DNA from 4 places in the Streptomyces sp. NPDC127108 genome. Region 1 is predicted to be linked to each of the others. Evidence: riboswitches for the same ligand, from Rfam matches in the RefSeq annotation. Region 1 holds a riboswitch; each other region holds the start of a gene.
What was found. Region 1 has a riboswitch for cobalamin ahead of ACFVHO_RS24480 (CoA-acylating methylmalonate-semialdehyde dehydrogenase). Riboswitches for the same ligand answer to the same signal wherever they lie in the genome.
Positions count from the first base shown of each region.

Region 2: it holds a riboswitch for cobalamin, as region 1 does, so the genes downstream of both, ACFVHO_RS36995 (prenyltransferase/squalene oxidase repeat-containing protein) here and ACFVHO_RS24480 (CoA-acylating methylmalonate-semialdehyde dehydrogenase) in region 1, are expected to answer to the same signal.
Region 3: it holds a riboswitch for cobalamin, as region 1 does, so the genes downstream of both, ACFVHO_RS11935 (ABC transporter substrate-binding protein) here and ACFVHO_RS24480 (CoA-acylating methylmalonate-semialdehyde dehydrogenase) in region 1, are expected to answer to the same signal.
Region 4: it holds a riboswitch for cobalamin, as region 1 does, so the genes downstream of both, ACFVHO_RS13680 (ABC transporter substrate-binding protein) here and ACFVHO_RS24480 (CoA-acylating methylmalonate-semialdehyde dehydrogenase) in region 1, are expected to answer to the same signal.

Region 1 covers NZ_JBHXTE010000029.1:44,538-52,038, reverse strand. The annotation lists gene ACFVHO_RS24490 (CHAT domain-containing protein) at 1-1,634, shown strand, start outside; gene ACFVHO_RS24485 (protein kinase) at 1,692-3,290, opposite strand; cobalamin riboswitch at 3,462-3,641, shown strand; gene ACFVHO_RS24480 (CoA-acylating methylmalonate-semialdehyde dehydrogenase) at 3,853-5,352, shown strand; gene ACFVHO_RS24475 (acyl-CoA dehydrogenase family protein) at 5,358-6,506, shown strand; gene ACFVHO_RS24470 (enoyl-CoA hydratase/isomerase family protein) at 6,503-7,501, shown strand, end outside.
Region 2 covers NZ_JBHXTE010000064.1:38,487-45,987, forward strand. The annotation lists gene lanKC (class III lanthionine synthetase LanKC) at 1-1,003, opposite strand, end outside; gene ACFVHO_RS36975 (ferredoxin) at 1,206-1,439, opposite strand; gene ACFVHO_RS36980 (aldehyde dehydrogenase) at 1,439-2,917, opposite strand; gene ACFVHO_RS36985 (MBL fold metallo-hydrolase) at 3,111-4,169, shown strand; gene ACFVHO_RS36990 (SDR family oxidoreductase) at 4,183-4,950, opposite strand; cobalamin riboswitch at 5,175-5,313, shown strand; gene ACFVHO_RS36995 (prenyltransferase/squalene oxidase repeat-containing protein) at 5,429-6,661, shown strand; gene ACFVHO_RS37000 (SCO2322 family protein) at 6,658-7,359, shown strand; gene ACFVHO_RS37005 (energy-coupling factor transporter transmembrane component T) at 7,352-7,501, shown strand, end outside.
Region 3 covers NZ_JBHXTE010000011.1:140,356-147,856, forward strand. The annotation lists gene arsM (arsenite methyltransferase) at 1-108, shown strand, start outside; gene ACFVHO_RS11910 (hypothetical protein) at 322-927, opposite strand; gene ACFVHO_RS11915 (DUF6355 family natural product biosynthesis protein) at 1,149-1,439, opposite strand; gene ACFVHO_RS11920 (MmcQ/YjbR family DNA-binding protein) at 1,556-2,053, opposite strand; gene ACFVHO_RS11925 (ABC transporter ATP-binding protein) at 2,136-3,056, opposite strand; gene ACFVHO_RS11930 (FecCD family ABC transporter permease) at 3,053-4,108, opposite strand; gene ACFVHO_RS11935 (ABC transporter substrate-binding protein) at 4,105-5,148, opposite strand; cobalamin riboswitch at 5,206-5,393, opposite strand; gene ACFVHO_RS11940 (VOC family protein) at 5,391-5,897, opposite strand; gene ACFVHO_RS11945 (helix-turn-helix domain-containing protein) at 5,894-6,805, opposite strand; gene ACFVHO_RS11950 (haloacid dehalogenase-like hydrolase) at 6,981-7,501, shown strand, end outside.
Region 4 covers NZ_JBHXTE010000013.1:158,265-165,765, forward strand. The annotation lists gene ACFVHO_RS13655 (nicotinate phosphoribosyltransferase) at 1-771, opposite strand, end outside; gene clpS (ATP-dependent Clp protease adapter ClpS) at 852-1,169, shown strand; gene ACFVHO_RS13665 (DUF2017 domain-containing protein) at 1,181-1,789, shown strand; gene ACFVHO_RS13670 (amino acid permease) at 2,168-3,673, shown strand; gene ACFVHO_RS13675 (Mov34/MPN/PAD-1 family protein) at 3,782-4,204, shown strand; cobalamin riboswitch at 4,190-4,333, shown strand; gene ACFVHO_RS13680 (ABC transporter substrate-binding protein) at 4,377-5,348, shown strand; gene ACFVHO_RS13685 (FecCD family ABC transporter permease) at 5,636-6,634, shown strand; gene ACFVHO_RS13690 (ABC transporter ATP-binding protein) at 6,631-7,419, shown strand.

The DNA of each region.
Region 1 (7,501 bases):
GCGAGCTGCTCAACTCCCACGCCGAGGCGGAGCGCTGGCAGGAGGCCGCCGACGTGGCCTCGGACATGCAGACGGCAGTGAACGCGCTCTTCGACGCCCAGGTCACGGCCGCGAGCCGCCGCGGCGTACTGGTCCAGGTCGACCGGCTTGCCCGCTGGACCGCCTTCCTGCTGGCGCGGGCCGGTGCCCCCGAGCGGGCCGTCGAAGCGCTGGAGCGCGGACTGGCCTGCGAGCTGTCGGTGGTGACCGGCCGGGGTGCGGTGGACCTGGCGGCACTCGAACGCGTCGACTCCGTCATGGCGGACCGTTACCGCGTCGCGCGGACACGCTACGCGTCCGCCGTCACGCACGCGTCGGACATGACGCCGGGCGGGCTCGCCCCCGCCGTGCGGGAACAGGCCGAGGCCGAACGCGCCGTGCGCACCGTCGTCGACGAGATCCGGGGCATCCCCGGCTTCGAGGACTTCCTGCGCACCACCGAACTGCGGGACATCGTCCGCGCCGCGGGCGGACTGCCGCTCGCCTACCTGGTCAATGCCCCCTGGGGCAGCTATGTCCTGACGGTCCCCGCCGACGGGTCCGCCGTGCGGGCGGTGACCGTCCCCGAGGTCACCAGCATCACCGTGACCCGGCTCCTGATGATGGACCTGGACAACCCGGACGACGACACCCCGGGCCTGTGGCTCGTTCAGCAGGCCCCGCGGCTGACCTACCGCCGCAGGCTCCCGGAGGCCCTGGACCGCCTCCTCGCCCTGGAGCCGCTCGTGCGGCCTCTGGCGCGGCTCCTCGCCGAGGACCCACGGGGCGAGGCCGTCGTGGTGCCGACCGGCCTCCTGGGACTCGTACCGCTGCACGCCGTGCCGCTCGGGTCCGGCACGGACGAGGTGCTCGACGACGTCGGCACCCTGACCGTCTCCCCGTCCGCGAGCGTCTACGCGGCCACCCGCGCCCGCTCCGGACGCCCGCCGGAGGGGCCGCCGCACCTGGTGGCCGTCACCGACCCCGACGGTTCACTGCCGGGCAGCCGGACCGAACTCGCCGAGATCCGCGCCCTGTTCGCGTCCTGGGGCGAGGCGAGCTGCGCGGTGGGGGACGAGGCCACCGTCGACTGGGTGCTCTCGCACCTCGCCGAGGCCTCGTACCTGCACCTGAGCTGTCACGGGAGCGCCGGGTTCGAGGGCGGCTCGCTCGCGCTCGCCGACGGCAGGCTCGACATGGACGCGCTCGTCCGGCACCAACTGCCCGGCTGCCGCCTTACGGTGGCCAGCGCCTGCCAGTCCGGCCACTACGCGATCCTCGACGCCCCCGACGAGTTCCTCGGCCTCCCGGCCGGGTTCCTCCAGGCGGGGGCGGCCTGCGCGGTGACCAGCCTGTGGCTCGTGGACGACCTCGCGACCGCCGTGCTGATGACCCGGTTCTACGAACGCCTCGCAAGCAGCGAGGCCCCGGTGCCGGCGCTTCGCCGTGCGCGCCGCTGGCTGCGTCGGCTGACGTGGGACGACCTCACCCGGTACACGGACTCCCACCCCCATCTGGCGGCCCTGATCGAGCCCTACGCCGCGCGGGCGGAGGGCGGCGAGCGCCCCTTCGCGTCCGCCGTGCACTGGGGCGCGTTCACGGCATGGGGGTCCTGAGGGGCGGACCGGCCACGGGAGTCCTGAGGGATTGGCGAAGCCGGAGCGCGCGGACGGTCAGAGGCGCCGCGTCGGCCCGTACGGATCGAGGGTGTAGTCGACGACCCGGTCGCCGGGGGACTGCGGGGCTCTGACCTGCATGAGCGTGTAGCGTCCTCCGGTCAGGCCGGTGAGGATCACCGTCGCCGGGTACGCGGCCTCCCGGCCGTTCGCGCACGTGGGCTCGCAGACGCGCTCCCACCCCTGGCCGGTGCCGCGAGCGGTGGGCTCGCCCCAGTCCGACCACTTCAGCTTCTTCAGCCCGATCCCGCCGTCGCCGCACGCCAGGACGAACATGGCGGGTCTGGACAGCGGCTTGCCCCCACAGGTGACGATCGCCGCGGGGCGCGTGCTGGGCCGGGCCTCGGCCGTCGTCGGCACCCGGGGCGAGGGCTCGGCGGCCTCCGAGGGTTCGGGGGCGGGCGGCGTGGCCGATGCCCCGGCCGATTGCCGAGGCCGCTCCGAGGCCGGGACGGTGGCCGACTCCTGGACCGTGGGGGTGGCTCGCGGCGGCCGGGAAGTGGTGTCCGTGTCGCTGTCGCCCCCGGGGTCGAAGAGGAGGGTGACGAGGACGGCCCCCACGGTCGCCGCGACGAGCGCTCCCACGGCGAGCGGCCACTTCCGGGGGGACGGGGCGGAATCGGACGGCGGGGCGGGGTGCCCCGGACCGGCCGGGGACTCCGTCGCGGGGGCCGCGGCCTCCTGTTCGGCTTCCCTGCGGGCCAGCTCCTCCCGGAGCCGGGCGATCTCGGCCTGTTGCGCGGCGATCAGCTCGTGCACTTCCAGGGGCCAGGGGCGCGCCGCCGGGGTGAGCTGCCCGAGGCCGTCGAGGAGCTGGGCCGGGGTCGGCCGGTCGTTCGGGTCCTTGGCCAGGCAGCGGGCGACGACGGGGCGGATCCTGGCCGGGAGCCCGCTGAGGTCGGGCTCCGTGTGCACCACGTTGTACAGGGTCTGCGGGACGGAGGGGCCGACGAACGGGCAGGTGCCCGTGCAGGCCATGACCAGCACCGTGCCCAGGGAGAACACATCGCCGGCCGGGCCGGGCGGCAGCCCCTCGGCCTGCTCCGGGGACATGAAGCCGGGGGAGCCGACCAGCCAGCCCGAACGGGTGAGTTCCGTGGTGCCCTCGCCGTCGGTCGCCCGCGCGACGCCGAAGTCGATGACCCGCGGGCCGTCGTCGGCGAGGAGCACGTTGGACGGTTTGAGGTCCCGGTGCACCAGGCCCGCCCGGTGGATGTCGCGCAGGGCGGAGGCCAGCCCCACGGCCATGCGCAGCACTGCCTCCTCCGGCAGGGTGCCGACGGCCGTCACCGCTTCCTGGAGGGAGGGGCCCGGCACGAACTCCGACGTCAGCCACGGTTCCGGCGCGTCGGCGTCGGCGTCGATCACCGCCGAGGTGTACGCCCCGGACACCTTGCGGGAGGCGTCCACCTCGCGGCGGAACCGGGCCCGGAAACCGTCGTCCTCGACGAGTTCCTGGTGCACCTGCTTCAGCGCCACGAGGGTGCCGTCCGGCGCGCTGCCGAGCAGTACGCGTCCCATACCGCCCCGGCCCAGCTCCGCGATGGTCCGGTACTGCCCGACTTCCTCCGGGTCCGTCGTTCCCAGTCGTTCCACTGTGTCCCCCGCATCCGAGTCCCGTGGCAGGAACGAGTCTGCGCGTGTCATGTACACGAAACAAGGGGGCGCGTCGGCGGGTCGCGCGCGGAGGTGGCGGACCGTCAGATGATGACGGAACCCTGCCGGTCGCGCAGTCGGGTGTGGACTTACTAGGACGTCCAAGTATATGTTCGTGGACAAGCCCGCGGTGCAGGGAAGCCGGTGTGAATCCGGCACGGTCCCGCCACTGTGACCGGGGAGTGCGTTCTCGCGTGAGACAACGCCACTGACGGAGAAGTCCGTTGGGAAGGCGGGAGAACGGGCGCTGATCCGGGAGTCAGGATACCGGCCGTGGGGTGTTCCGTGTTGTCCACGAGGATGGAGCAGACACGCATGGCCCCGGTGTGCACCCACGACCCTGGTGATCCGGCGATGCGAGCGACAACCCCCGCTGTCTGACGGCCCCCGGCCGTTCGCGTCCCCTTCTTCCGTCCGTCGATCCGGCATGCCCGCGCACGCCGCCGACGGCCGGTCGGACGCGCCCGTCCCCGGATCCCACCTGACGAAAGAGCAGGCCCCCATGGTCCGTGAACTGACCCACTTCATCGGCGGCAAGCACATCCCGGGAACATCGGGCGCGCTGGCCGACGTGTACGACCCGAACACCGGCGAGATACAGGCCCGCGTCCCGCTCGCGAACCGCGCGGAGACCGAGGCGGCCATCACCGACGCGGCCGAGGCGCAGCGCGAGTGGGGCGAGTGGAACCCGCAGCGCCGCGCCCGCGTCCTGCTGCGGTTCCTGCGGATCGTCGAGGGCGAACGCGAGTCGCTGGCCCGGATGTTGTCGGCCGAGCACGGCAAGACCGTCGCCGACGCGCACGGCGACCTCCAGCGCGGCCTCGAGGTCGTGGAGTTCGCCGCGGGCATCCCGCACCTGCTCAAGGGCGAGTTCACCGACAACGCCGGGACCGGCATCGACGTGCACTCGCTGCGCCGCCCCATCGGCGTCGTCGCGGGCATCACGCCGTTCAACTTCCCCGCGATGATCCCCCTGTGGAAGGCCGCGCCCGCCATCGCCTGCGGCAACTCCTTCATCCTCAAGCCGTCCGAGCGCGACCCGTCCGTGCCGTTGCGCCTCGCCGAGCTCTTCCTCGAGGCGGGCCTGCCGCCGGGCGTCCTGAACGTCGTCAACGGCGGCAAGGAATCCGTCGACACCCTCCTGGAGGACCCGCGCGTCGAGGCGCTCGGCTTCGTCGGCTCCACGCCGATCGCCGCGCACATCTACGCCACCGCCGCCGCCCACGGCAAGCGCGCCCAGTGCTTCGGCGGCGCCAAGAACCACATGATCGTGATGCCGGACGCGGACCTCGACCAGGCCGTGGACGCGCTGATCGGCGCCGGTTACGGCTCGGCGGGCGAGCGCTGCATGGCGATCTCCGTGGCCGTGCCGGTCGGCGAGGCCACCGCCGACGCCCTGGTGGCCCGCCTCAAGGACCGCATCGGCGCGCTGCGGATCGGCCGCTCCGACGACCCCGAGGCCGACTTCGGCCCCCTGGTGAGCCGCGACGCCCTCGACCGCGTCCGCTCCTACGTCGACCTCGGCGTCGAGGAGGGCGCCGAACTCGTCGTCGACGGCCGGGACTTCAAGCTGCCCGGGCACGAGGGCGGCTTCTTCGCGGGCGCCTCGCTCTTCGACCGCGTCACCCCGGACATGCGGATCTACCAGGAGGAGATCTTCGGCCCGGTCCTGTCCGTCGTCCGCGCCGCCGACTACGAGGAAGCGCTGCGGCTGCCCACCGAGCACCCCTACGGCAACGGCGTCGCGCTCTTCACCCGCGACGGCGACACCGCCCGCGACTTCACCCGCCGCGTCGACACCGGCATGGTCGGCGTCAACGTCCCCATCCCGGTACCCGTCGCGTACCACACCTTCGGCGGCTGGAAGCGCTCCGGCTTCGGCGACCTCAACCAGCACGGACCGGACTCCATCCGCTTCTACACCCGCACCAAGACCGTCACCTCGCGCTGGCCCTCCGGGGCCAAGGAGGGCGCGAGCTTCACCATCCCGACGATGGGGTGACCGCCGTGACCAGCTCACTGCTCACCGAGGACCAGCTCGCCATCGTCGAGACCACCCTCGACTTCGCCCAGGAGCACCTCGCCCCGCACGCCCTCTCCTGGGACCAGGAGAAGCACTTCCCGGTGGAGGTGCTGCGCAAGGCCGCGGACCTCGGGCTCGGCGGGATGTACGTCGCCGAGGACGCGGGCGGCTCCGGGCTCACCCGCGCCGACGGCGTCCTCGTCTTCGAGGCCCTCGCCTCCGGCTGCCCGTCCATCGCGGGCTACCTCTCCATCCACAACATGGTCGCCTGGATGATCGACCGGTACGGCGACGAGTCCCAACGCGCCCGCTGGCTCGGGTCGTTGACGTCTATGGACTGGCTCGGCAGCTACTGCCTCACCGAGCCCGGCGCGGGCTCCGACGCCGCCGCGCTCAGCACCCGCGCCGAACGCGACGGCGACACCTACGTCCTGAACGGCGTCAAGCAGTTCATCTCCGGCGCCGGTGCCTCGCACGTGTACATCGTGATGGCCCGCACGGGCGACAGCGGTCCCGGCGGCGTCTCCGCCTTCGTCGTCGAGCGCGACGACGAAGGCCTGTCCTTCGGCCCGAACGAACAGAAGATGGGCTGGAACGCCCAGCCCACCCGGCAGGTGATCCTCGACGGGGTGCGGCTGTCCGCCGACCGGCTGCTCGGCGGCGAGGGCAACGGCTTCCGCATCGCCATGAACGGCCTCAACGGCGGCCGCCTCGGCATCGCCGCCTGCTCGCTCGGCGGCGCCCGCAGCGCCCTCGACCGCAGCCTCGGCTACCTCGCCGACCGCGAGGCGTTCGGAGCCCGGCTCCTGGACGCCCAGGCGCTCCAGTTCAAGCTCGCCGACATGGCGACCGAGCTGACCGCGGCCCGCGCCCTGGTCCGCCAGGCCGCCCAGGCCCTCGACGCGGGCGACCCGCAGGCGCCCCAACTGTGCGCCATGGCCAAGCAGTTCGCCACCGACACCGGCCACTCGGTCGCCGACCGTGCCCTGCAACTGCACGGCGGCTACGGCTACCTGACCGAGTACGGCATCGAGAAGCTCGTGCGCGACCTGCGCGTCCACCGCATCCTGGAAGGAACCAACGAGATCATGCGCCTGATCGTCGCCCGCGGCCTGACGGGGGCGCTGCGATGACGCCCGCCGACGCCGCCCCGGCCCCGGCGCCCGCCGACGACTCCGTGCTGCTGCGCACCGAGGGCCGCGCCGCGTACATCGTCCTCAACCGGCCCAAGGCCCTGAACGCCCTCACCCACGCCATGGTCCGCCGCATCGACCAGGCCCTCGCCGCCTGGGAGCACGACCCGGCCGTCGAGACCGTCGTGCTCACCGGCGCGGGGGAGCGCGGCCTCTGCGCGGGCGGCGACATCCGCGCCATCTACGACGACGCCCGCACCGGCGGCAGCGCCTCCGCGGACTTCTGGCGCGACGAGTACCACCTCAACGCCCGCATCGCGCGCTACCCCAAGCCGTACGTCGCCGTGATGGACGGCATCGTCATGGGCGGCGGCGTCGGCGTCTCCGCGCACGGCGGCGTCCGCGTCGTCACCGAGCGCTCCCGCATCGCCATGCCCGAGACGGGCATCGGCTTCGTCCCCGACGTCGGCGGCACCTACCTGCTCGGCCTCGCCCCCGGTGAACTCGGCACCCACCTGGCCCTGACCGGCCAGCAACTGGGCGCCCGCGACGCGCTCCTGTGCGGGCTCGCCGACCACTTCGTCCCCTCCGACCTGCTGCCGCGCCTCGTCGCGGACCTCGCGTCCGATCCGGTGCGCGAGGTCCTCGCCCGGTACGTCGCCGAAGCGCCGCCGGGCGTCCTCGGCGACCAGCGCGCGTGGATCGACGCCTGCTACCCGGCACACGGCGTCGAGGAGATCGTCGACCGGCTGCAGAACCACGGCGCGCAGGCCGCCAAGGAGGCCGCCGAGACCCTGCACGGCAAGTCGCCGACCGCCCTGAAGGTCACGCTCTCCTCGCTGCGCCGGGCCCGGCAGCTCGGCCCGCTGGAGCGGGTCCTCGAACAGGAGTACCGCGTATCGTGCGCGGCCCTCGCCTCCGCCGACCTCGTGGAGGGCATCCGCGCCCAGGTCGTCGACAAGGACCGCGACCCCCGCTGGTCCCCGGCCACCCTC
Region 2 (7,501 bases), on a different contig from region 1:
CGCACAGCGGATGGCGGTCGGCGAAGAAGGAGTTGAGGGTGCGGCCCTCCAGGAAGTCCATGACGAGGAAGCGGTGGCCGCCGAGTTCGAACCAGTCCCGCACCTCGGGGGCGACGCCGAGCCCGGACAGCTGCTCCAGGGCGTCCTTCTCGCGTTCCAGGCGGGTGACGGCGTCGGCGCCGTCGGCGGCGAGCCCGGCGTGCGGGCGGCCCTCCTTCAGGACGACCTTGCGGCCGTCGCGGGTGTCCGTGCCGACGTACACGCCACCGCCGTTGGAGAAGTGCAGGGCCTTCTCCATGCGGTACGGGAGGTCCTTGACGTTGGTCGCGTCGCGGGCGTCGAGGTGCGGCTTCAGGAAGTCGGGCAGGGTCACCCAGGCGGGCACCTTGAAGGCTGGCTCGCGCGAGTCCGGCACGAGCCGGCCCTCGTCGTCCTCGATCGCGGGGACCATCCGGCCGCGCCCGTCGTCGCACACGCGGCGCGTGAAAGCGCCGTAGCGCACGTACAGCGGGCCCTCGCCCCAGCGCAGATCGGTGAGGACGTAGGGCCCCTCGCGGCCGTCGAGGATCTCGCCCAGCTCCCGCAGTACGGTGTGCAGTTGCTGCTCGTCGGCGGGGTAGACGGTGATGAACTTGCCGCTCTTGTCGCGGCCCGCGTACTTGCTGTTGCGCAGCAGGAGCAGCGCCGGGCCCGGCACGAACTTGAACGGCACCCGGCGCGGCACGCAGTAGTCCCAGACGGCCGCGGCGATCTCGTCGGCGTCGGCCCGGGTGGCGGAGACATGGATCTTCCAGCCCTGCTGGGGCGCGGGCAGCGCGGTGCCCTCGTCGTCGACGGGCACCAGGGTCAGCCAGTCCCCGGCGCGCTCGGAGCGCCATCCCTCGGGGACGGCGCGGCGGGCGGTCGCGTACACCGTGTCGCCCAGTGCGGGCGCGGACAGCCGGTCCGGGGTCTCGTAGAAGTGTCTGTCGGCCAGACAGTAGACCTCGTACCGCTTGTCCATGGGTCCCCTCCCCGCGCTGTGTCGCGATGAGACTTCCAGGACACAGCGGGGGCCGGACAGTCACGACTGTCATCGACTCACCGTGCGGAACTCATGCGTTAAGTCACGTTCGAGCGGACTTCGAGCACGCGGTGGGCGTCCGATGGACGTGGCCCGCGCAGGGCCGTGAGTGCCGGGGGCTCGCCGACCCGTCGGGCAGGCCCTAGTCCTCCGGCGGAAACACCACCTCCCCGGTGCCGAGCAGGGTGATGGTGATGGCCTCGACGGGGCAGCTCTCGGCCGCCTCGAGGATCTTCTCGGCGGCGTCCGTCTCGGGGTGCGTGGGGTGCGACTGGCGGGCGGTGTCGAGGGTGAAGCCGTCCGGCGCGGTGCCCACGCACATCCCGGAGCCGATGCACACCGACCGGTCGACCTCGACGTGCCAGCGGTCGCCCATCAGGCACCGCCCCCGTCACCGGCGGCCTGGTACCCGGCGGGCAGGTGGATCATCTTGTGCTCGAAGTACTCGCCGTAGCCCTCGGGGCCGAACTCCCGCCCCAGACCGGAGTTCTTGTAGCCGCCGAAGGGGCCGAGCATGTCGAGGCTGAAGGCGTTCACGGAGTACGTGCCGGTGCGCACCCGGCGCGCCACGTCGATGCCGCGCTCGACGTCGGCCGTCCACACGCTGCCGCTGAGGCCGTACTCGGAGTCGTTGGCGATGCGCACGGCCTCGTCCTCGCCGTCGTACGGCAGCAGGCAGATGACGGGGCCGAAGATCTCCTCGCGGGCGACGCGCATGGAGTTGTCGACGCCGCCGAAGAGCGTCGGCTCCACGTACCAGCCCCGGTCCAGCCCCGCGGGACGGCCGCCCCCGGCGAGGATCTTGGCGCCCTCCTCCTGTCCGATCCGGATGTAGTCGAGGGAGCGGCGCTGCTGGCGCTTGGCGACCAGCGGGCCGAGCTCGGTCTCCGGGTCCATCGGGTCGCCGACCTTCAGGGCGGACGCGGCGGTGGCGAAGGCGTCGGCGAACTCGTCGTAGCGCGAGCGCGGGAGCAGGATGCGGGTCTGGGCCACACAGGCCTGGCCGTTGATCATCCAGGCGAAGGGCACGATGCCGGCGACGGCGCCCGCGAGGTCGGCGTCGGGGAGGATCACGGCGGCCGACTTGCCGCCGAGTTCCAGGGTGACGCGGGTGAGGTTGTGCGCGCAGACCTCCATGACGCGCTTGCCCGCGGCGACGGAGCCGGTGAAGGACACCTTGTCGACGCCCGGGTGGGCGACCAGGTACTCGCTCACCTCCCGGTCGGCCGAGAGGATCGAGAGCACGCCCTCCGGCAGGCCCGCCTCCGCCGCGATCTCGGCGAGGACGTAGGCGTCGAGCGGCGCCTCCGGCGAGGTCTTCAGGATCACCGGGCACCCGGCGAGCAGGGCGGGCGCGAGCTTGGCGGCGGCGGTGAACTGCGGGACGTTCCACGGGACCACGGCCGCGACCACCCCGACGGGCTCGCGCCGCACCAGGATCCTCCCGAGCGCCCCGTCCCGCGCCTCCTCGTACGTGAAGCCGCGCGCGGTGGTGATCGCCGCGTCCCACACCATCATCGCCGACAGCGCCTGCACCATCACCGACGCCGTGTACGGGGTGCCGTTCTCGGAGCTGATGACCCGCGCGATCTCGTCGTGCCGCGCCCCCACCCCGTCCTTGATCCGCTCCACGACCTCGATCCGCTCGGCGAGCGACATCCGCGGCCAGGGCCCCTCGTCGAACGCCTTCCGCGCCACCGCGACGGCCCGGTCGACATCCGCGGGCGCGGCGTGCGGCACCCGCGCGAACACCTCCCCGGTGTGCGGCGAGACCACCTCGATGACGTCCTTGCCGAGCGGGTCGACCAACTCCCCGCCGATGAACAGCTGTCCGTGTTCCACGAGCTCGGTCATGACTGACTGCCTCCTGCGGATGCTTGCGAATGCTGCGGCTGCTGCTACGGCTCGGACACCTTGTCGAACACTTTCTGACGCCGTTTCAGAACTGATACCAGTTCTAGTTATAGTGGGCAATGGCCGCGCGCCCGCCCCGAGTCGGGCTCGGCAGAGGCGGCGGGGCTAGGCACCCGGCGGCGAGGGGGAGCGAATGGCGCAGGCGAGCGAGGCGCACGTGATCGCACATGGCGGTGGCGTGTGGAGCATTCGGGTGCCCATCCCCGACAACCCTCTCGGGCACACCCTCGTGTATCTCATGGACACCGATCGCGGGCCCGTCCTGATCGACACCGGCTGGGACGATCCGGGATCGTGGGACACGCTCGTCGCGGGGATCGCCGCGTGCGGGGCCGACGTCGGGGACGTGCACGGGGTGCTGATCACGCACCACCACCCCGATCACCACGGGCTCTCCGCCAAGGTGCGGGAGGCGTCGGGGGCGTGGATCGCCATGCACGACGCCGACGCGGACGTCGTCCGGCGCACCCGCGAGCACGCGCCCGCCCGCTGGTACGGGTACATGGCGGACAAGCTCACCGCCGCCGGCGCCCCCGCCGAGCACGTGGCCCCGCTGCTCGCCGCCCGGGACGCGGGCCGCACCCCGAGGCTCCCCGGCCTCGCCCCCGCCCTGCCCGACCGGTCCATCACCCCCGGCGAGCTCGTCCCCCTCGCGGGGCGCGCGCTGCGGGCGATCTGGACCCCGGGGCACACCCCCGGCCACGTCTGTCTGCACCTGGAGGAGGCCCATCCGGCCGGACTGCACGGACACGGCCGCCTCTTCTCCGGCGACCACCTGCTGCCCGGCATCACCCCGCACATCGGCCTCTACGAGGACCCCGACGACTCCACGGTCACCGATCCTCTCGGCGACTACCTGGACTCCCTGGAGCGGGTCGAGCGGCTCGGCGTCGCCGAGGTGCTGCCCGCCCACCAGCACGCCTTCGCCGAAGCCCGGCCGCGCGTACAGGAGTTGATCCGGCACCACGAGGACCGCCTCAGCCACCTGCGCACCCTGCTCACCGAGCCCCGCACCCCCTGGCAGCTCGCCGAGCACATGGAGTGGAACCGGCCCTGGGCCGACATCCCCTACGGCTCACGGAACATCGCGGTGTCGGAGGCCGAGGCGCATCTGCGGCGCCTGGTGAAGCTGGGGCGTGCGGAGGCCGTGCCGGGGAGCGATCCGGTGACGTACGTGGCGTGCGGGGCGTAGCGGCACGCGGCCGTCACCAGCCCTCGTCCCCCCGCAGCACCGCGTCCGCGCCCCCGTCGATGAACACCACCTGGCCGGTGACGTGGGTGTTCTCCGGCGCGATCAGGTGGTCGACGAGCGGGGCGACCTGTTCGGGGTCGGCGTAGCCGTGCAGGGGCATCGGGACGCCCGCGTCGGCGGCGGCGCGGAGTTCGGGGTCCTCCAGCATGGCGCGGCTGAGCGGGGTGCGGATGATGCCGGGGGCGATGACGTTGAGGGGGATCCCGGCGCCCGCCCAGGCGTCGGTGACCGCGGCCCGGCGCACCCAGCGGACAAGGGCGCGCTTCGCGGAGGCGTACACGAGCCGGCCCTCGCCGCGGTCGACGGCGGCCCGCGCGGCGGACACGGCGGCCTCCTCCTCGTCCGCGAGGACGGCGGCGACGATCGCCGGGTCGGTCTCGTGGACGGCGGCGACCGACGACACGGCGAGCGCACGCGGGTCGCGGCCCGCGGCGAGCAGCGGCCGCAGGCCCGCGAGCGTGGCGATGGCGCCGAAGCCGTTGACCCGCACGGTGACGGGGTCGAACGCGGCGACCCCCGCGCACGCCACGACCGCGTCAAGCCGCCCGCCGCCCAGCTCGGCGGCGCCGTCGGCGAGCAGCGCCCGCCCGTCGGCGGTCGCCAGGTCGACCTGGATGTCGACGCCGTCGGTGTCCTTGATGTCGGCGCCGAGGACCCGGTGGCCCCGTCCTGTGAGGCGGCGCGCGACGGCCCGGCCGATGCCGGACGCGGCGCCGGTCACAAGGCAGACACGGGCACCGTCACGCCCGCAGGGACCAGAGGTTCGCGCTGTCGCAGTGCCCGCCATGCGTGCTCCCCCTCAACTCCCTCAACCCGAGGCCCAGGCCAACGTAACGCCGCCCCGGCTGCCCCTGCCAGACCGCGCCCGGGGGCACGCCCCTGGCCGGGGCGCGCGCCGGAGCGGGGACGGCGGGCGGCCGTGCCGGGCCCCGGGCGGCGGGCTACGGGCCGGTAGAGTGGGCGGGTCGTCTCATGCGCGTACGAGGGGAAGCCGGTGGAAGTCCGGCGCTGACCCGCAGCCGTGATGCCACGAGGATTCCGTCGTGGCAAGCCGGAATGCCTCGCCCGCCGCATGACCGGCTCGCGTCATCGGATCGTGCCGATGGCCGGCACCGTCGAGGTATACGGAGCCGGAGCCGCCCGGTGCCCCTCCGTGCCGTGCCGCCCGGCCCCCCGCAGGGAGAGGCACCCGCCGCATCATGAACGTTCGCCGCAGCGCAGCTGCCCTGGCCGTGGCCGTCGTCGCCCTCGGCACCGCCGCCGCCCCGGCCGCCTTCGCCGACGACGCCTCGCCGTCCCCCAAGGGGCCGCTGCCGTCCGGCCTGTACGGCAAGAAGGACCCGCAGTTCGACGGCGTGTTCCGGCAGTCGTACGCCCTGCTCGCGCAGAAGACGGTGGGCGTCACCCCGGCCGCGAAGGCCGTGGACTGGCTCACCGGCCAGCAGTGCGCGAGCGGCGGCTACGCGGCGTACCGCGCGGACACGAGCGAGCCCTGCACCTCCAAGACGCAGGTCGACTCGAACTCCACCGCCGCCGCGATCCAGGCGCTGCACGCCGTCGGCAACGAGTCGAACACGGTGAAGAAGAGCCTGGACTGGCTGAAGTCCGTGCAGAACCAGGACGGCGGCTGGGGCTACAACCCGGGCCTGCCCAGCGACGCCAACTCCACCGGCATCGTCGTCGGCGCCTTCGCCGCCGTCGGTGAGAAGCCCGCCTCCGTGAAGTCCCAGAAGGGCAAGTCGCCGCTCGACGCGCTGACGAAGCTCGCCATGGACTGCGGCAAGGACGGCGGCGCGTTCGGCCTCGCCGACGCCAAGTCCGGCAAGCTCGCCCCGAACGCCGACGCGACCGCGGCCGGTGTGCTCGGCGCCCTCGGCCAGGGCCTGGTGCCCGCGAAGGGCAAGGAGGCCGACTCCGCGCCGAAGTGCGCGAAGCCCGGCACGGCCGAGCAGGCCGCCGACAACGGCACCGGCTACCTCCTGAACACCCTCGCCAAGACCGGCCACCTCACCTCCGCCATGCCCGGCGCGAAGGACCAGCCGGACGTCGGCAACACCGCCGACGCGGTGGTCGCGCTCGCCGCGGCGGGCCAGCGGGAGCAGGCCGAGAAGTCCGGCGAGTGGCTGTCGGAGAACTCCGCCGCCTGGGCCAAGGACAGCGGCCCCGCCGCCTACGCCCAGCTGGTCTTCGCCGCCCTCGCCGCGGACATGGACGTGCGCGACTTCGGCGGCGCCGACCTCGTCAAGCAGCTCAACGCGCAGGGCCCGACGCCGAAGGCGGTCAGCGAGGTCACCGTGGGCGCCAAGGAGAAGGACGAGAAGGACGACGACGGCTCGGGCGTCAGCGTCTGGTGGATCGTCGGCGTCGGCCTGGTCGCGGGCGCGGGCATCGGCTTCCTGCTCAGCGGCCGCAAGAAGAAGAACCAGCTGTGAGCCGGCGCCACCCGGGGCGCGGCCGCCTCACGGTGGCCGCCCTGCTCACCGCGCTGCTCGTCCTGCCCGCCGCGCTCCTCGCCGGGGGCCCCGCCCACGCCGCCGACTACCGCTACTGGTCTTTCTGGCAGCGCGGCGAGGGCAGCAGCGACGGCGCGTGGGTGTACGCGACACAGGGGCCCTCCATCGCCCGGCCCGACGACGGCGACGTCGAGGGCTTCCGGTTCGCCGTGTCCGCCAACTCCGGCAGCGCCGAGAAGCCGCGCGGCGCCGCCGACTTCGACACGATCTGCGCGGACACGCCCGCGAAGGACGGCCAGAAGCGCCTCGCCCTCGTCATCGACTTCGGCACGCCGGACGACGCCCCGGGCGGCGAGCGGCCGCCGAAGAGGCGTACGGCGTGCGCGCGGGTCGACTCCGACGGGACCACCGCCGACGCGCTCGCCGCCGTCGCCGAGCCGCTGCGCTACAACAGCTCCGCGCTGCTGTGCGCCATCGCCGACTACCCGAAGCAGGGCTGCGGCGAACAGGTCTCCGGCAAGGAGTCCGGGGGCAAGGGCGACAAGGGCGAGTCGGCCCAGGGCGACGGGGGCGGCGGGGACGACGGCGGTCCCTCCGTCGGCCTGCTCGCCGGGGTCGCGGCGATCGCCGCGCTCGGTGCCGCCGCCGTCTGGCAGGCCCGCCGCCGCCGTGGCTGACACGGCCCCCGACCGGCCCGTCCCGCGGCGGCGCCTCGCGCCCCGGGCACACCGCTCCAACGCGCTGCACCCGGGCGCCTGGTGGCTGTGGGCGCTCGGCCTCGCCACGGCCGCTTCGCGTACCACCAATCCGCTCCTGATC
Region 3 (7,501 bases), on a different contig from region 1:
CGCGGCCTGGAAGCGGCAGGCTTCACCGGCGTCGAGATCACCCCGACCCACACCGTCGCCGACAGCATGCGGTCCGCGATCGTCCGCGCCACCAAGCCCACCGGTTAGAGTGCGGGCATGTACGGGGGATCAAGAACAGCAAGGACCGCAAGAACGCCAAGGACACGAACGTTGCCGTGCACGTGGTGCAACACACCCGTGCCGCAGTCGCGCAGATGGCGCAGGCGGCTCTACTGCAGCAAGGCGCACCGCCGCAAGAACCGCGTGGTGGAGGCCGTCGGCAACTTCCTGGACAGCCTCTAGGAGGGCGCCGGCCGTCGGCTAGGACTCGTCCTCGTCGCAGCCGACGATGTCGTCCTCGCACTCGAACACGTCGTCCGGGGCGATGGTGTTCAGGCGCCAGACGATCTGGGCGAAGTTCTCGGACCGCCGCCCGTCGGGGGCGACGCGGGCCGTGAACGGGGTGGCGCCGGGCGGGATGTTGAACTGGTCCGCCTGCCCTTCGCCGCACGGGACGATCCACTCCTGCTCGTCGTCACCACGGGCGAGCGTGAGTGTGATCTCGTCGGTGTTCGGTGCCGCACACGTGATGTCGAGGCGGTAGGGCCGTTTGCCCGGCGTCGGGAACGTCTCCTTGAGCCCCTCGGGGAAGAACGAGACTCCGTCGCTGACCCATTCGGCAGGTGTGTCGTCATAACCGATGGCCCTCTGGGCCCGCCGCAACCCGTCCTCCGCGTCGCCCTTTCCCCATTCGACGAGCTCCTGCTCCTTGTCGGCGGGCGGCGCGCTGGACGCGGGCGACTCCTCGCCGGACCGGCCGGACGTGCCCTCGGACCGGTCGGCGGGGCCGCCGCAGGCCGCGACCAGGAGGACGACGGTCGCGCCCAGGGCGGCGGTGCGCGCTGTCGTACGTATGCGAGGGATCATCAACTGGCTCTCCGGCAGGGCCTGAAGCGACTCGGTTACGTCGCACAGGCGCAAACTGTACTTTATTGGTGTAGACCAACAAGAGGCTCCCGGGAGGAGCCAGGAGAGCTTGTCCCCCTGAGGGGAACGGCGGCGGCCCGGGTGCGCGCTGGTGCGCGCGGGCCCGGGCCGCTGGTGGCGCTGCCCGCCGGCAGCGTCACCTTCTCACCGAAGTCCGGTCGTCAGCAGGTGCGGTTGACGTAGTGCGCCCCCTGGATCTTGCTCGCCGAGCCCAGCCACGTCTTGCCGGGGCCGACACAGCGCTCGTAGTCGGGGGCCATGGAGACCCTGACCTCGATGACGACGCGGGAGCCGTCCGACGTGCAGTGGTTGTAGAAGGCGTCGGCGGAGGTCTCGTAGAAACCGCACGGGTCGGCGGCCGCGGGGGTCGCGGTGACGGTCACCGCGCCCAGGGACGTGAAGGCGAGAGCGGTGGCGGCGAGGGCACTGGTCACCAGGCGGCGGACAGGCACGGGGAACTCCTTGGTGAGGGGGGTCGGTTCGGCCCGGACCGGTGAGCGGTCCGCGGCGGCTTTCGGCCCGAGGATCGCAGCCCCGTGACACCTCGGTTGATCGAATGGCGCCCCGTTCACCTGGAAGAACGTTCCCCCCTCCGCCGATCGGATGGATCTCCTCCGTTTTCCCCCGGGGACCCGGTCGCCGGGGGTGGGCCGACCCGCGCCGCGAGCCGCTTCGGTGCCTGAACGCGGTAGCTCTCGGTGAGGAGTTCCGCCACCTCGGCCCAGTCGGTGGCCTCGTCCAGGCGCATGCCCACGACGTTCCTGCCCCAGGAGAGGCGGAAGAACGGGGCGCCCGCGTTGGTCAGGGCCTCGAACTCCTCGCCGGTCGAGCGGAACGTGAGCGTCGTGGTGAGGCCCTCGGTCGCGATGGCGCGCGCCGACGGGGAGTGGGAACGGGTCCAGTCGGTCAGGTAGACGTGCGCGAAGGTCGCGGTGCGGATACGCCAGCGGGTGCCGATCCAGGCCGGTTCCTCGTGTGCGTCGGGGAGGCTCAGGCACACGGTGCGCAGGTGGGTGAGGACGTCGAGGGGGACCTCGTCGTCGGCCGGGATCCTCTGGCGCGTCATGGGTGTCTCCCCCTGGCTGGCGGGTTTCCGGTGAGCTCGCAGCGGGCCTTCCGGTGAGCCTGCCGCGGCTTCTCGGGCGAGTTTAAGGATCCTGTTGCCGCGGGGGCGTGCGCAGGAAGCGGACCGACACGTGGTCCAGCGGGTCCGCCGGTGGCGTCACCCGCGCCCGCACCCCGTACACCTCCGCGATCAGCCCCTCGGTGACGACCTCCGCGGGTGTGCCGTGCGCGTACGCCCTGCCCTCCTTCAGGACCAGGATCTCGTCGCAGAACATGGCGGCCAGGTTGAGGTCGTGCAGCGCGATCACCGTCGTCACGGGCAGCGAGGCGATCAGGTTCAGGAGGTCCAACTGGTGCTGGATGTCCAGGTGGTTGGTGGGTTCGTCGAGGAGGAGCTCGCGGGGGGCCTGGGCCAGGGCGCGCGCGATGTGGGCGCGTTGGCGTTCGCCGCCGGAGAGGGTGTGCCAGGACTGGTCGGCCCGGTCGGTGAGGGAGGTGCGGTCGAGGGCGTCCCGGACGGCGGCCTCGTCGGCGGGCGTGCTCCCTGACCAGGGCCTGCGGTGCGGGATGCGGCCGAGGGCCACCACCTCCCGTACGGTCAGCTCCACCTGGGTGCTCGCGTGCTGGTCGACCACCGCGAGCCTGCGCGCCGTCTCCCTGCGGCCGAGCCGGGGCAGCGGCGTGCCGTCCAGCGTGACCACGCCCGCGGCGGGCGCGAGGACGCCCGCGAGGAGGCGCAGGAGCGTGGACTTGCCGGAGCCGTTCGGGCCGATGAGGCCGAGCGTGGTGCCGGGGCGGGGGGCGAGGGTGATGCCGTCGACGATGAGGCGGCCACCGGCCTCGTGGGAGACCCGGGCCGCCGCGAGGCCGGGGGGCGCGGGCTTCTCGTACGCCGACGGCTCTTCCGTCTGCTCGTACGCCGTCGGCTCCTGCGCCTTCTCGTACGCCGTCGGCTCCTGCGCCTTCTCGTACGTCATCGGCTCCCGCGCCTTCCCGTACGTCATCGGCTCTTCCTCGTCCGGTAGAGCACCGCCACGAACGCCGGTACGCCGATCAGCGACGTGACCACCCCCACCGGGACCTCCTGCGGGTCGAGGACCGTGCGGGCGAGGGTGTCCACCCAGATCAGGAACACCGCGCCCGCGAGCGCCGTCACCGGGAGCAGCCGCGGATGGCCCGCGCCCACCACCGCCCGGGCCGCGTGCGGCAGCGCCAGGCCCACGAACCCGATCGCCCCGGCGCTGCTGACCAGGGCCGCCGTCAGGAGCGCCGTGGTGCAGAGCAGCAGCACGCGCACCCGGCCCACGTGGACGCCGAGGGTGGCCGCGGCGTCCTGGCCGAAGGCGAACGCGTCCAGCGTGCGGGCGTGCAGCAGGCACACGACGAGCGCGACGGCGAGTACCGCGCCGCACGTCCAGACGTCCGTCCAGGCCGCGCCGCTCAGCGAGCCGAGCAGCCAGAACAGCACGCCGCGCGTGGTCTCGGCGTCGGCGGCCGTGAGGACGACGAAGGAGGTGAGCGCGGAGAAGAGCTGCATCGCGGCGACACCGGACAGGACCACCCGGTCCGTGGTGTCGCCGAGGGTGTGGCTGAGCAGCATGACCAGGGCGAAGGACAGGACGGCGCCGACGAAGGCGCCCGCCGGGACCGACAGCGCTCCCCCGCCGACACCGAGGACCACGACGGCCACGGCGCCCGTGGACGCGCCGGAGGAGACGCCGAGCACGAACGGGTCGGCGAGCGGGTTGCGAAGGAGTGACTGGAGCACCGCCCCGCACACGGCGAGGCCCGCGCCGCACACCGCGGCGAGGAGCGTGCGCGGCATTCGCAGGTTCCACACGATGCCGTCGCGGATCGGCGTCAGCTCGGCCTCGCCCCAGCCGAGGTGGGCCGCCACGGCCGACCACACGTCGGGCACGGAGATGTCGGCGGGGCCGATGGTGACGGCCACGGCGACGGAGAGGAACAGGACCGCGAGCCCGGCCAGGGTGAGGAGTCCGCCGCGCACCGCCGAGCGCAGACGGTGCGGGCCGGCGCCGCCCGCGGCGGCGCTCACTTCGTCAGGCCGAACTCGCGCAGCGCCGCCGCGACTTGTTCGATGCCGTCGACGGTGCGGATGCTCGGGTTCAGGGCCTGGCCGCTGAGCAGGACGTAGCGCTTCTTCTTCACGGCCGTGAGGTTCTTCGTGGCCGGGTTGGACTCCAGGAACTTGATCTTCTGGCGGGCGCTCTCGGCGGACTGGGACCTGCGGGTGAGGTCGCCGATGACGAGCACGTCGGGGTCGCGGTCGGCGATGGTCTCCCAGTTGATCTGGGGCCACTCCTCGCGGGTGTCGGCGAAGGCGTTCTTCACGCCGAGTTCGCGGGTGATGACGCCGGGGGCCCCGCAGCAGCCCGCGATGTACGGGGACTCGGAGTTGGCGAACCAGTACATGAGGGTGGTGTCGGAGGCGTCGACGGACTTCTTGGCGCGCGCGGCGCGGGACTTGAGGTCCGCGATCAGCTTCTCGCCGCGCTTCTCCACGTCGAAGACGCGCGCGAGGTCGCGGATCTCGCCGTACACGGTGTCCATGGTGAGGGTCTTGGTGCGGGTGCCGTCGTCGTCACCGGCGTTGTCCTTGCCCGCGCAGTCGGTCGGCGAGACGTAGACGGGCACGCCGAGTGCGGTGAACTTGGCGCGGTCGGCGACGCCGCCCTTGCCGACCGTGTAGAGGAACGACGCGCTGACGAAGTCCGGTTCCTTGTCGAGGACCTTCTCCAGCGACGGGTAGCGGTCCGCGAGCCGCGGGACCTTGGCGTTCTCCTTCGCCAGGCCCTTCAGGACGGGGTCCGTCCAGGTGCCGGTGCCCACCATGCGGTCGGCGAGGCCGAGGGAGAGGAGGATCTCGGTGGAGCCCTGGTCGAGGGAGACGGCCCGCTTCGGCGGGGCCTGCACCTTCGTCCGCTCGCCGCAGGCGGTGAGCGTGACGGGGTAGCCCGCCCGCGCCTTGTCCGACGTCTTCGCGGGCGAGCCGCCGCACGCGGTCAGCAGGACGAGGCCCGCGGACAGGAGGGCGGTGAGGGGTATACGGCGAACGCGTCGCGTGGTCGAAGGCACACGTCTTCCCGAGTCTCAGGGCTCATGCGCGGAGCCTGGTCTGCGAACTCCGCCGCCCGTGCGGACGGCGGTGCCAGCAGGTCTTCGGACTCGGGTTCGTCCGGGCGGGGCCGCCTTCCCGGGGGTCCGTGGACTCCCAGTGGCCGCTGGCCCCGCCCGTCCCCCTCACCGCTGCGCGTCAGCTCCGGATTCCCACCGGATTCCCCGACCCAGGTGTGGGTACGACTGGCGTCCGCAAGCTATCACTCCGGTGTGGCATCGCCCCTGGTCGGGGCGGGCTCACCGCGGTAGGTGCCGAAGGACCACTTGTTGCCCTCGGGGTCGGCGATCGCGAACTCGCGGCTGCCGTACGGCTGGTCCTCGATCTCGCGGATCACCTTCGCACCGGCGGCGGTGAGACGGCGGTAGAGGTCGTCGACGTGGTCGGTGACGACGTACGCGCCGAACGTGCCCGGCCGCAGGCACCACTCGGCGGCCTTCGGGTCGTAGCTGCCGAGCATGACGCCGCCGCCCTCGGGCCAGTCGAGCTGGGCGTGGGCGACGCGGTCGCCGTCCTCGTACACGGCGGTGCGCAGGAAGCCGACGGTGCCGACGAGGAAGTCGATCAGGGCGGGGGCGTCGTCGGCCTGGAAGGTCGCCCAGACGTCGGGCGCGCGACGGTTCGCCGCGGTCGGGTCGGCCGGGTCGGCCTGGTCGCCCTGGCCGATTTGCGTGATCTGCACGTTCTGCGGGGATTCATTGGTGTTCATGCGTCCCAGTCTTCGCCGCCCGCGTGCCCTCCGGCTTGGATATTCCGGCACTCCTCGGCCAGCCAGGCGGTGGGGCTCAGGCCCGTGTACTGCTGGAAGTCCCGTACGAGGTGGGAGTGGTCGTAGTACCCGCGGTCGGCGGCGATCCGGGCGAGGTCGGGGCGCGTGCCCGCGGCGACCGCGCGGACGACGGCGGCCTTCGCGTGCTGGAAGCGGATGAGGCGGGCGGCCTGCTTGGGGGTGACGCCGGTCTCGGCACGGAACAGCGCGGACAACCGGCGTTCGCTGAGGGCGACGTGCGCGGACAGGCCGCGCAGGGTACCGGCGCCGCGGTGCCGGGCGAGCCAGGCCCAGGCCTCGCCGACCTCGGGCCGGACGCCCCCGGCACGCTCGGCGTCGGCCGCGCGGCGCGCCAAGTAGGCGTTGAGGAAGGCGAACCGGTCGCCCCAGTCGTCCTGCTCGCAGAGGCGTTCCCGTACGTCGGCGGCGACCCGGCCGAGGACGTCGGTGCCGTCGGTGACGAGCTGCCCGGCGAGCTCGGAGGCGGGCAGGCCGAGGAGCGCGCGGGCCGCGAGCGGGTGCACGGCGAGCTGGATGCCGGCCTCGTGCTCGGGCTGGACGACGTACGCGGGACTCTGGTGCAGGCCGCCGACGACGATGTCCGTGCGGACGGCGTCGGGCCCGGTCGCCTGGCCGGGGGTGCGGCCGGTGGTGACGGGGCCGTCGAGGGAGAAGATCAGCGTGAGGTACGGGGACGGCAGGCCGCGGTGCAGGGCGGGGCGCTGGCCCTGGGTGCGGTAGCCCACGGCGGACACGACCAGGCCGCCGGGCGGGGGCGCGGCGCGGACGAACTCGCGGGACGCGGCGGCGCCGTCCGGGGCGGTGGTGTCCGTGGCCGTGGAACCCATGAGCCCATTGTGCGCGGGCGCGGCCGGGCCTGTCGTCCGGTGCGGCTACCCGCGTCCGCGCGTCCCATGCCCGGCACGCACGGTGACCTCGATCATGGGAATCCGGTACGGCGTCCTCGTACCATGACGCGCCGCTCCGGACGGGTCGGCTCAGCGCTTCCAGGGAACGGGAACCATGGCAATTCGAGCAAAGGGCAGGCTGGCCGTCGCCGGGGCGGCGGGAGCGCTCGCGGCGGCGGTGTTCGCGGGCGGCGCGCTGTGGCCGTCGGCCGACGCGGAGGCGGCGAGCAAGCGGTCCGGGCCCGCGAAGAACGCCGCCGCCCGCGCCGCCACGGCCGAGCTCAAGCACTGGCCGAAGCCGGTGGCGGCGAAGCTCGGCAAGGTGATCGCGAAGAACGAGGGGCGCGGCGCGTACGCGGTCTTCGACGCGGACAACACGACGTACCGCCACGACCTGGAGGAGTCGCTCCTCCCGTTCCTGGAGATGAAGGGCGTCCTGAGCCGCGAGTCGATGGACCCGTCCCTGAAGGTCATCCCGTTCAAGGACACGGCCACGCACAAGGAGAGCCTGTACAGCTACTACAACCGGCTCTGCGAGGTCGACGACCAGGTCTGCTACCCGTGGGCGGCGCAGATCTTCTCCGGCTTCACCCTGAAGAAGCTCAAGGGGTACGTGGACGACCTCCTCGCGTACGA
Region 4 (7,501 bases), on a different contig from region 1:
GGGCCCGGCGATCTCGACGGCCATCCGGACGGCCTCGCCGACGTCGTAGGTGTCGACGAGCAGCGTGGTGCCCCGGCCGAGGGCGTCGACCTGGGCGCGGAAGGCGTCCCGCTCGTTGTCGTGGACGAGGGTGAAGGAGTGCGCGGAGGTGCCGACGGTCGGGATGCCGTAGCGGAATCCGGCCGCGAGGTCGGAGGTGGTGGTGAAGCCGCCGACGTAGGCGGCCCGGGCGGCGGCGACGGCGGCCAGCTCGTGGGTGCGGCGGGCGCCCATCTCGATCAGCGGCCGGTCGCCCGCGGCGGAGGCCATGCGGGACGCGGCGGCGGCGATGGCCGAGTCGTGGTTGAGGATGGAGAGGATCACCGTCTCCAGGAGCACGCACTCCGCGAAGGAGCCCTCGACCCGCAGGATCGGCGAGCCGGGGAAGTACGTCTCGCCCTCCGGATAGCCCCAGATGTCCCCGCTGAAGCGGTACGAGGCCAGCCAGTCGAGCGTCGGTGAGTCCACGACGCCGCGCTCGCGCAGGAAGGCGAGGACACCGGCGTCGAAGCGGAAGTTCTCGACGGCGTCCAGGACCCGCCCGGTTCCGGCCACGACGCCGTAGCGGCGGCCCTCGGGCAGTCTGCGGGTGAACACCTCGAAGACCGAGCGCCGGTCGGCGGTGCCCGACTTCAGCGCGCCCTGCAGCATCGTCAACTCGTAGTGATCCGTGAAGAGCGCGGTGGAGGGGACATCCACCGGCAGCCCCAGGTCATGCTCCCCAGAGTTCATGACAAGGATGCTACCCCGCATCTCGTCACTCTGACGATTTCGGGGGTCCGTTTGTGCGCCCGGCCCTCCCGGGTGGCAGCATGGGGCAAGTGAGTAGCGCTGCTCCCGTAGAGATCACACGCCCGGACGCGGAAGAGGAGACCTTCGCGGTCCCCGAGCCGGACGTTCCGTGGATCACGCTCGTGCACAACGACCCGGTCAATCTGATGAGCTATGTGACCTATGTCTTCCAGACGTACTTCGGGTACTCGAAGGACAAGGCCACCAAGCTGATGATGGACGTGCACCACAAGGGCCGGGCCGTCGTCTCCAGCGGTTCCCGCGAGGAGATGGAACGCGACGTGCAGGCGATGCACGGATACGGGCTGTGGGCAACGCTCCAGCAGGACCGGAAGTAGCGACGCGACTGATGCCAGGACACTTCGAACCGATCCCGGGCGGCGGCGCGGCCGTCGCGCTCGACGAGGTCGAGATCTCGATCATCCGCTCGCTGGCCGTGCAGCTCCTCGAGCTGATCGGCCCGGGGGACGAGCCCGCGGGCGACGACGGCGACCCGTTCGCGGAGCTGTTCGCCGAGGGCCCGAGCGAGCCGCCCACCGACCCGGTGCTCAAGCGGCTGCTCCCGGACGCGTACGGCGGTCCCGGCAGCGAGCCGGGATCCCTGGAGAAGGCCGACGAACTGCGGGCGTACTCCGCCGAGTTCCGCCGCTTCACCGAGAACGACCTGCGGGCCCGCAAGCGGGACGACGCGCTCGCCGTGATCCGCTCCCTGGACGCGCTCACCGTCGCGGGCGAGGGCGGTGCCGTCCTGAAGCTGTCCGCGGAGGAGTCGCGCAGCTGGCTCGGCGCGCTCAACGACCTGCGGCTCGCGATCGGCGCCCGGCTCGACGTGACCGACGAGGAGGACACCGACATCCTCTACCGGCTGCCGGACTCCGACCCGCGCAAGCCGATGGTGATGGCCTATCTGTGGCTGGGCGGGCTCCAGGAGACGCTCGTCGAGACCTTGATGCCGTGACGCCGGTGCCGTGACGGCCCGCCGCCGATGTCGTGACGGTTTTCCGACGTTCGCGTGACGTCGGTTTGAAGATCACAGACGTTCGCTCAACGGACGCTCAAATCCGGATAACGATCCTGTCACCTCGGCGCCCTCTTTGGGGCGTCGAGGTTTCTTTGTCCGCTTCTTCCTGTGCCGTATGCCACATATGGCTCATTCGATCACTGTGACGGTCGTGATAAATCTTCACGACCGCTCGGTGACGCCACCCATGTCACCGGGGGCGCTAGAGGCCGGCAGACCGTCGGCGGCACTCCATCACCATCCGGGGGGATCAGGACCTGGTCCGCGGCGAAACCGCAGTTCGCGGCGCGGATCAGCATGGAGAAAGGCGTCACCATGACCTCAGTGCAGGTCGAAGAACACCACGACGGGCACGGCGGCAATGGTTCCGCGGCGGCCACGGAGGGCGCGTCCGGCGACAGCGAGGGTTATCAGCGCGGGCTAGGCGCCCGGCAGATCCAGATGATCGCGATCGGCGGTGCCATCGGCACCGGCCTGTTCCTCGGCGCGGGCAAGGCCATTCACAAGGCCGGTCCCAGCCTCATCCTCGCGTACGCCATCGCGGGCCTCGTGATCTTCTTCATCATGCGCGCGCTCGGCGAGCTCCTGATGTACCGGCCCGTGTCGGGCTCGTTCTCGGAGTACGCCCGTGAGTTCGTCGGCCCGTTCTTCGGGTTCGTGACCGGCTGGACGTACTGGCTCTTCTGGGTCGTCACCGGCATCACCGAAGTCACCGCGGCCGCCCAGTACATGCAGTACTGGACACATGACTCCATTCCACAATGGGCGTACGCGCTGATCTTCACGGTCATCCTGTACGGCGCCAACCTGATCTCCGTGAAGCTCTTCGGCGAGCTGGAGTTCTGGTTCTCGATGGTCAAGGTCACCGCGATCATCGGCATGATCCTGATCTGTGCCGGCATCCTCACCATCGGCTTCTCCGACGCCGGTGACACCGCGTCCGTCTCGCACCTGTGGGACAACGGCGGCTTCTTCCCCAACGGCATCGGCAACACGCTGATGACGCTGCAGATCGTGATGTTCGCCTTCCTCGCCGTCGAGCTGGTCGGCGTCACCGCGGGCGAGTCCAAGGACCCGAAGAAGACCCTGCCCAAGGCGATCAACACCGTGCCGTGGCGCATCGCCGTCTTCTACGTCGGCGCCCTGATCATGATCCTCTCGGTCGTGCCGTGGACGTCGTTCCAGCCGGGCGTCTCCCCGTTCGTCGCCGCCTTCGAGAAGATGGGCCTCGGCGTCGGCGCCGCGATCGTGAACTTCGTGGTCCTCACCGCCGCGCTCTCCTCCTGCAACTCGGGCATGTACTCCACCGGCCGTATGCTGCGCGACCTCGCGCTCAACGGCCAGGGCCCGAAGTTCTTCACCAAGCTCACCAAGAACGGCCTGCCGCTGGTCGGCACCACCTTCTCCGCCGCGCTGATGCTCGTCGGCGTGTGGATCAACTACCAGTGGCCGGGCGAGGCGTTCAACTACGTCGTCTCCTTCGCCACCATCTCCGGCATGTGGGCCTGGATCATGATCCTGGTCTCGCAGATCAACTACCGCCGCAAGGCCGACCGCGGCATCGTGCCGCAGTCCACCTTCCGCGCCCCCGGCGCCCCGTACACCAGCTGGTTCGCCCTCGCCTTCATCGGCATGGTCATCGTGATGATGGGCATCGACAAGGACGCGCGGATCTCGCTGTACTGCGCGCCGATCTGGGCCGCGATCCTGTGCGTGTCCTACCTGGTCCTGAAGAGCCGCGACCCGGAGGCCGCGGCCTTCAAGAAGCGCGTGCACGGCGGCCCGGCCGCCGAGGACGCCGCACCGGTCACCAAGGACTGACCCGTCCGGGGTCGCCAAGGACTGACCCCGGACGCCTCACGTCCAGCATGCGGGCGGCCCCGTACCACACTTCGGTACGGGGCCGCCCCGCTGCTTATCCTGGCCGACATGCTGACCATCACCCAGGCCCTCCACGACCAGATCGTCGCGCACGCGCGCAAGGACCACCCCGACGAGGCGTGCGGCGTCGTCGCGGGGCCTGCGGGCACCGACCGTCCCGAGCGCTTCGTCCCGATGCTGAACGCGGCCCGCTCGCCCACGTTCTACGAGTTCGACTCCGCCGACCTGCTGAGGCTCTACCGCGACCTGGACGACCGCGACGAGGAGCCCGTGGTCATCTACCACTCGCACACGGCCACGGAGGCCTACCCCTCCCGCACCGACATCAGCTACGCCAACGAGCCGGGCGCCCACTACGTCCTCGTCTCCACCGCCGACACCGACGACGCCGGACCCTTCCAGTTCCGCTCGTTCCGGATCGTCGAGGGCGAGGTCACCGAGGAGGAGGTCAGGGTCGTCCAGGCATACTGAGCGGGAGCTTTACGACCCTAGAGGCGGCAGGACCCAGGAAGCCGGTGGAAATCCGGCGCGGTCCCGCCACTGTGACCGGCCGCGCCCGCGCCCGGGAGTCAGGAACTGACCTGCCGCCTCCTCCACATGCACTCAGGGGACGCGGAAATCCCCTGGAGGAGGCCCGCACCCCATGCGTACCCGCGCCCTGCTCGCCGCGGCGGCGATCCTGCTGCCGCTCACCGCGTGCTCGTCGTCCTCGTCGTCCGACGACGACTCCGGAAACTCCGACGCCAAGGCCGCCGGATTCCCGTACACCGTCACCAACTGCGGGACGAAGACGACATACGACGCACCCCCGAAGCGTGCGGTCACCATGAACCAGCACGTGACGGAGATCCTCCTCGAACTGGGCCTGGAGGACCGCATAGCGGGGACCGCCTACCTCGACGACAAGGTGCTCCCCGAGTACGAGAAGGCGTACGACTCCCGCCCGGTCATCGCCAAGGAGTACCCCTCGTACGAGAAGCTGCTCGCCGCCAACCCCGACTTCGTGTACGGCGGTTACGCGAGCGCCTTCGCGGCGGGCGACGGCCGCTCCCGCGACGCCCTCGCCAAGTCCGGCATCAAGACCCGCCTCAACATCGAGGGCTGCGCCAAGAAGCCCGTCACCATGGACGACGTGTACCGCGAGGTGCGCGAGGCGGGCGCGACGTTCGGGGTCGGGGACCGGGCGGCGAAGTGGGTGCGCGACGCGAAGGCCGAACTGGCCGCCACCGCGAAGCAGTCCGCCAAGGGCGGCAAGAAGCCCTCCGTCTTCGTCTACGACAGCGGCGACAAGACGGCGTTCACCGCGGGCGGCCGGGGCATCGGCAACGACATCATCGAGCGCGCGGGCGGCCGCAACGTGATGTCCGACCTGGACAAGTCCTTCGGCGACGCCTCCTGGGAGACGGTCGTCGACCGCCGCCCCGAGGTCATCGTCATCTACGACTACGGCGCCTCCACCGTCGCCCAGAAGAAGAAGCGCCTCCTGGACGACCCGGCCCTCAAGGACGTCCCCGCCATCAAGAACAAGAGGTTCGCGGTGCTGCCGCTGTCGGACGTGGTGCTGGGGGTGCGGGCACCGGGGGCGGTGAAGAAGCTGGCGGAGCAGATGCGGTGAGGCCTGGGAGCGGCAACTTTCAGCCCGTCTGGCGCTCGGGCGCGAGGCCTGGGGGCGGCAAATTTCGGCCTGTCCGGCGCTCGGGGGCGAGGCCTGGGGGCGGCATATTTGAGCCCGTCCGGCGTTTGAGGACGAGGCGCGGAGCGCCGATCGGGGGCGGCCCGTCCGACCCGAAGGGACCCCCCACCCCCGGGGGCCCGGGGGCAGCGCCCCCGGTTTCGGGAAGGGGCGGGACAGGGGAGCCCCCGGCAGGGCACCCCACCCGCACCCTCCCCTACAGCCTGGTCATCACCGCCCTCGTCCTCGCCCTCGCGGCCGCGAGCCTCGCCGCACTGGCGTGGGGCTCGGTCAGAATCCCCACGGCCGACGTGGTCCAGATCCTGACGGGCAACGCCGACCCCTCCCCGTACCGCACGATCGTCCTGGACGTCCGCCTCCCACGGGTCATCCTCGGCGCGGCCGTGGGCGCGGGCCTCGCGGTGGTCGGCACCACCCTCCAGGCCCTGGTCCGCAACCCCCTCGCGGACCCGTTCCTGCTCGGCGTCTCCTCGGGCGCCTCCGCGGCCGCGGTCGCGGTGATCGTGCTCGGCCTGGGCGCGGGCATGGCGACGACGGTGACGATCCCGGCGGCGTCCTTCGTGGGCGCGTTCCTTGCGCTGCTGGTGGTGTACGCCCTGGCCAGGGAGCCGGGCGGCGGCTTCACGACGAGCCGCCTGATCCTCGCGGGCGTGGCCGTCTCATACGTCCTGGCGGCCCTGACCAGCCTGATCCTGGTCGTCTCGGCCCGCGCCGACCACCTCAAGGAAGTCCTGTACTGGACCCTGGGCGGCCTCGGCAGCGCCCGCTGGGACATGCTCGCCTTGCCGTTGACGGTCCTGGCGGTCGGCACGGCCCTGCTGATCGCCCTCGCCCGCCCGCTCGACCTGCTCCTGGTCGGGGAGGAGGGCGCCACCGTCCTCGGCCTGGACACGGGCCGGTTCCGCGCGGCCGTGTTCGTCCTCGCCTCGCTCGTGACCGGCGCCCTCGTCGCGCACAGCGGGGCCATCGGCTTCGTCGGCCTGATGGTGCCGCACGCGGCCCGGATGCTGGTGGGCGCCGCGCACCGGGCGCTGCTTCCGGTGGCGGCACTGATGGGGGCGGTGTTCCTGGTGGTGGCGGACCTCGCGGCCCGCACGGTCGCGGCGCCGCAGGACATCCCCGTGGGGGTGCTCACGGCGCTCACCGGCGGCCCGTTCTTCCTGTGGCTGCTGCGGCGCGGCCGGACGCGGGAGGGGGCGGAGGCATGAAGCTCCGTACCGAGAACCTCACCTACGACACCCCGTCCGGCCGCCGCCTCGTCGACGCCGTCTCACTCTCCGTCTCCGCAGGTGAGACGGTGGGCCTGGTCGGCCCCAACGGCAGCGGCAAGACGACGCTCCTGCGCTGTGTGTACGGGGCGCTCACGCCCACCGGCGGCCGGGTCCTGCTCGACGGCGACGACCTGGCGGACGCCGGCGTCAAGGCCCGCGCCCGCCGCATCGCCACGGTCCCGCAGGACGGCCAGACGGGCTTCGAACTCACCGTCCGCCAGATCGTCGCCATGGGCCGCTCCCCGCACAAACGCTTCTGGGAGGGCGACACGGCCGCCGACGAGGAACTGGTCCGCGACGCCCTGGAGCGGGTCGGCGCCGCGGCCCTGGCCGGGCGCGGTTTCGCGCGGCTGTCCGGCGGCGAGCGCCAACGCGTCCTGACCGCACGGGCGTTGGTGCAGGAACCGGCCGTCCTCGTCCTAGACGAACCGACGAACCACCTGGACATCCGCTACCAGCTGGAGATCCTCGGCCTGGTCCGCGGCCTCGGCACGGCCAACCTGCTCGCCCTGCACGACCTGACCCTCGCCGCGTACTACTGCGACCGCCTGTACGTCCTCGACGCGGGCCGGGTCGTCGCCTCCGGGCCGCCCGGGGACGTCCTCACCGGCGAGCTCCTGGCGGAGGTGTACGGGGTCGCGGCGGAGGTGGCGGTGCATCCGGCGACGGGGGCGCCGACGGTGACGTACCTGCCCGGGGTGGTGGGGGAGCCCCGGGCCTGAGCCCGCGGCACCCTGCCTCCCTACGGCCGGAACGCCTTGCCCCCTACGGCCGGAACGCCTTGCCACCTACGGCCGGAACGCC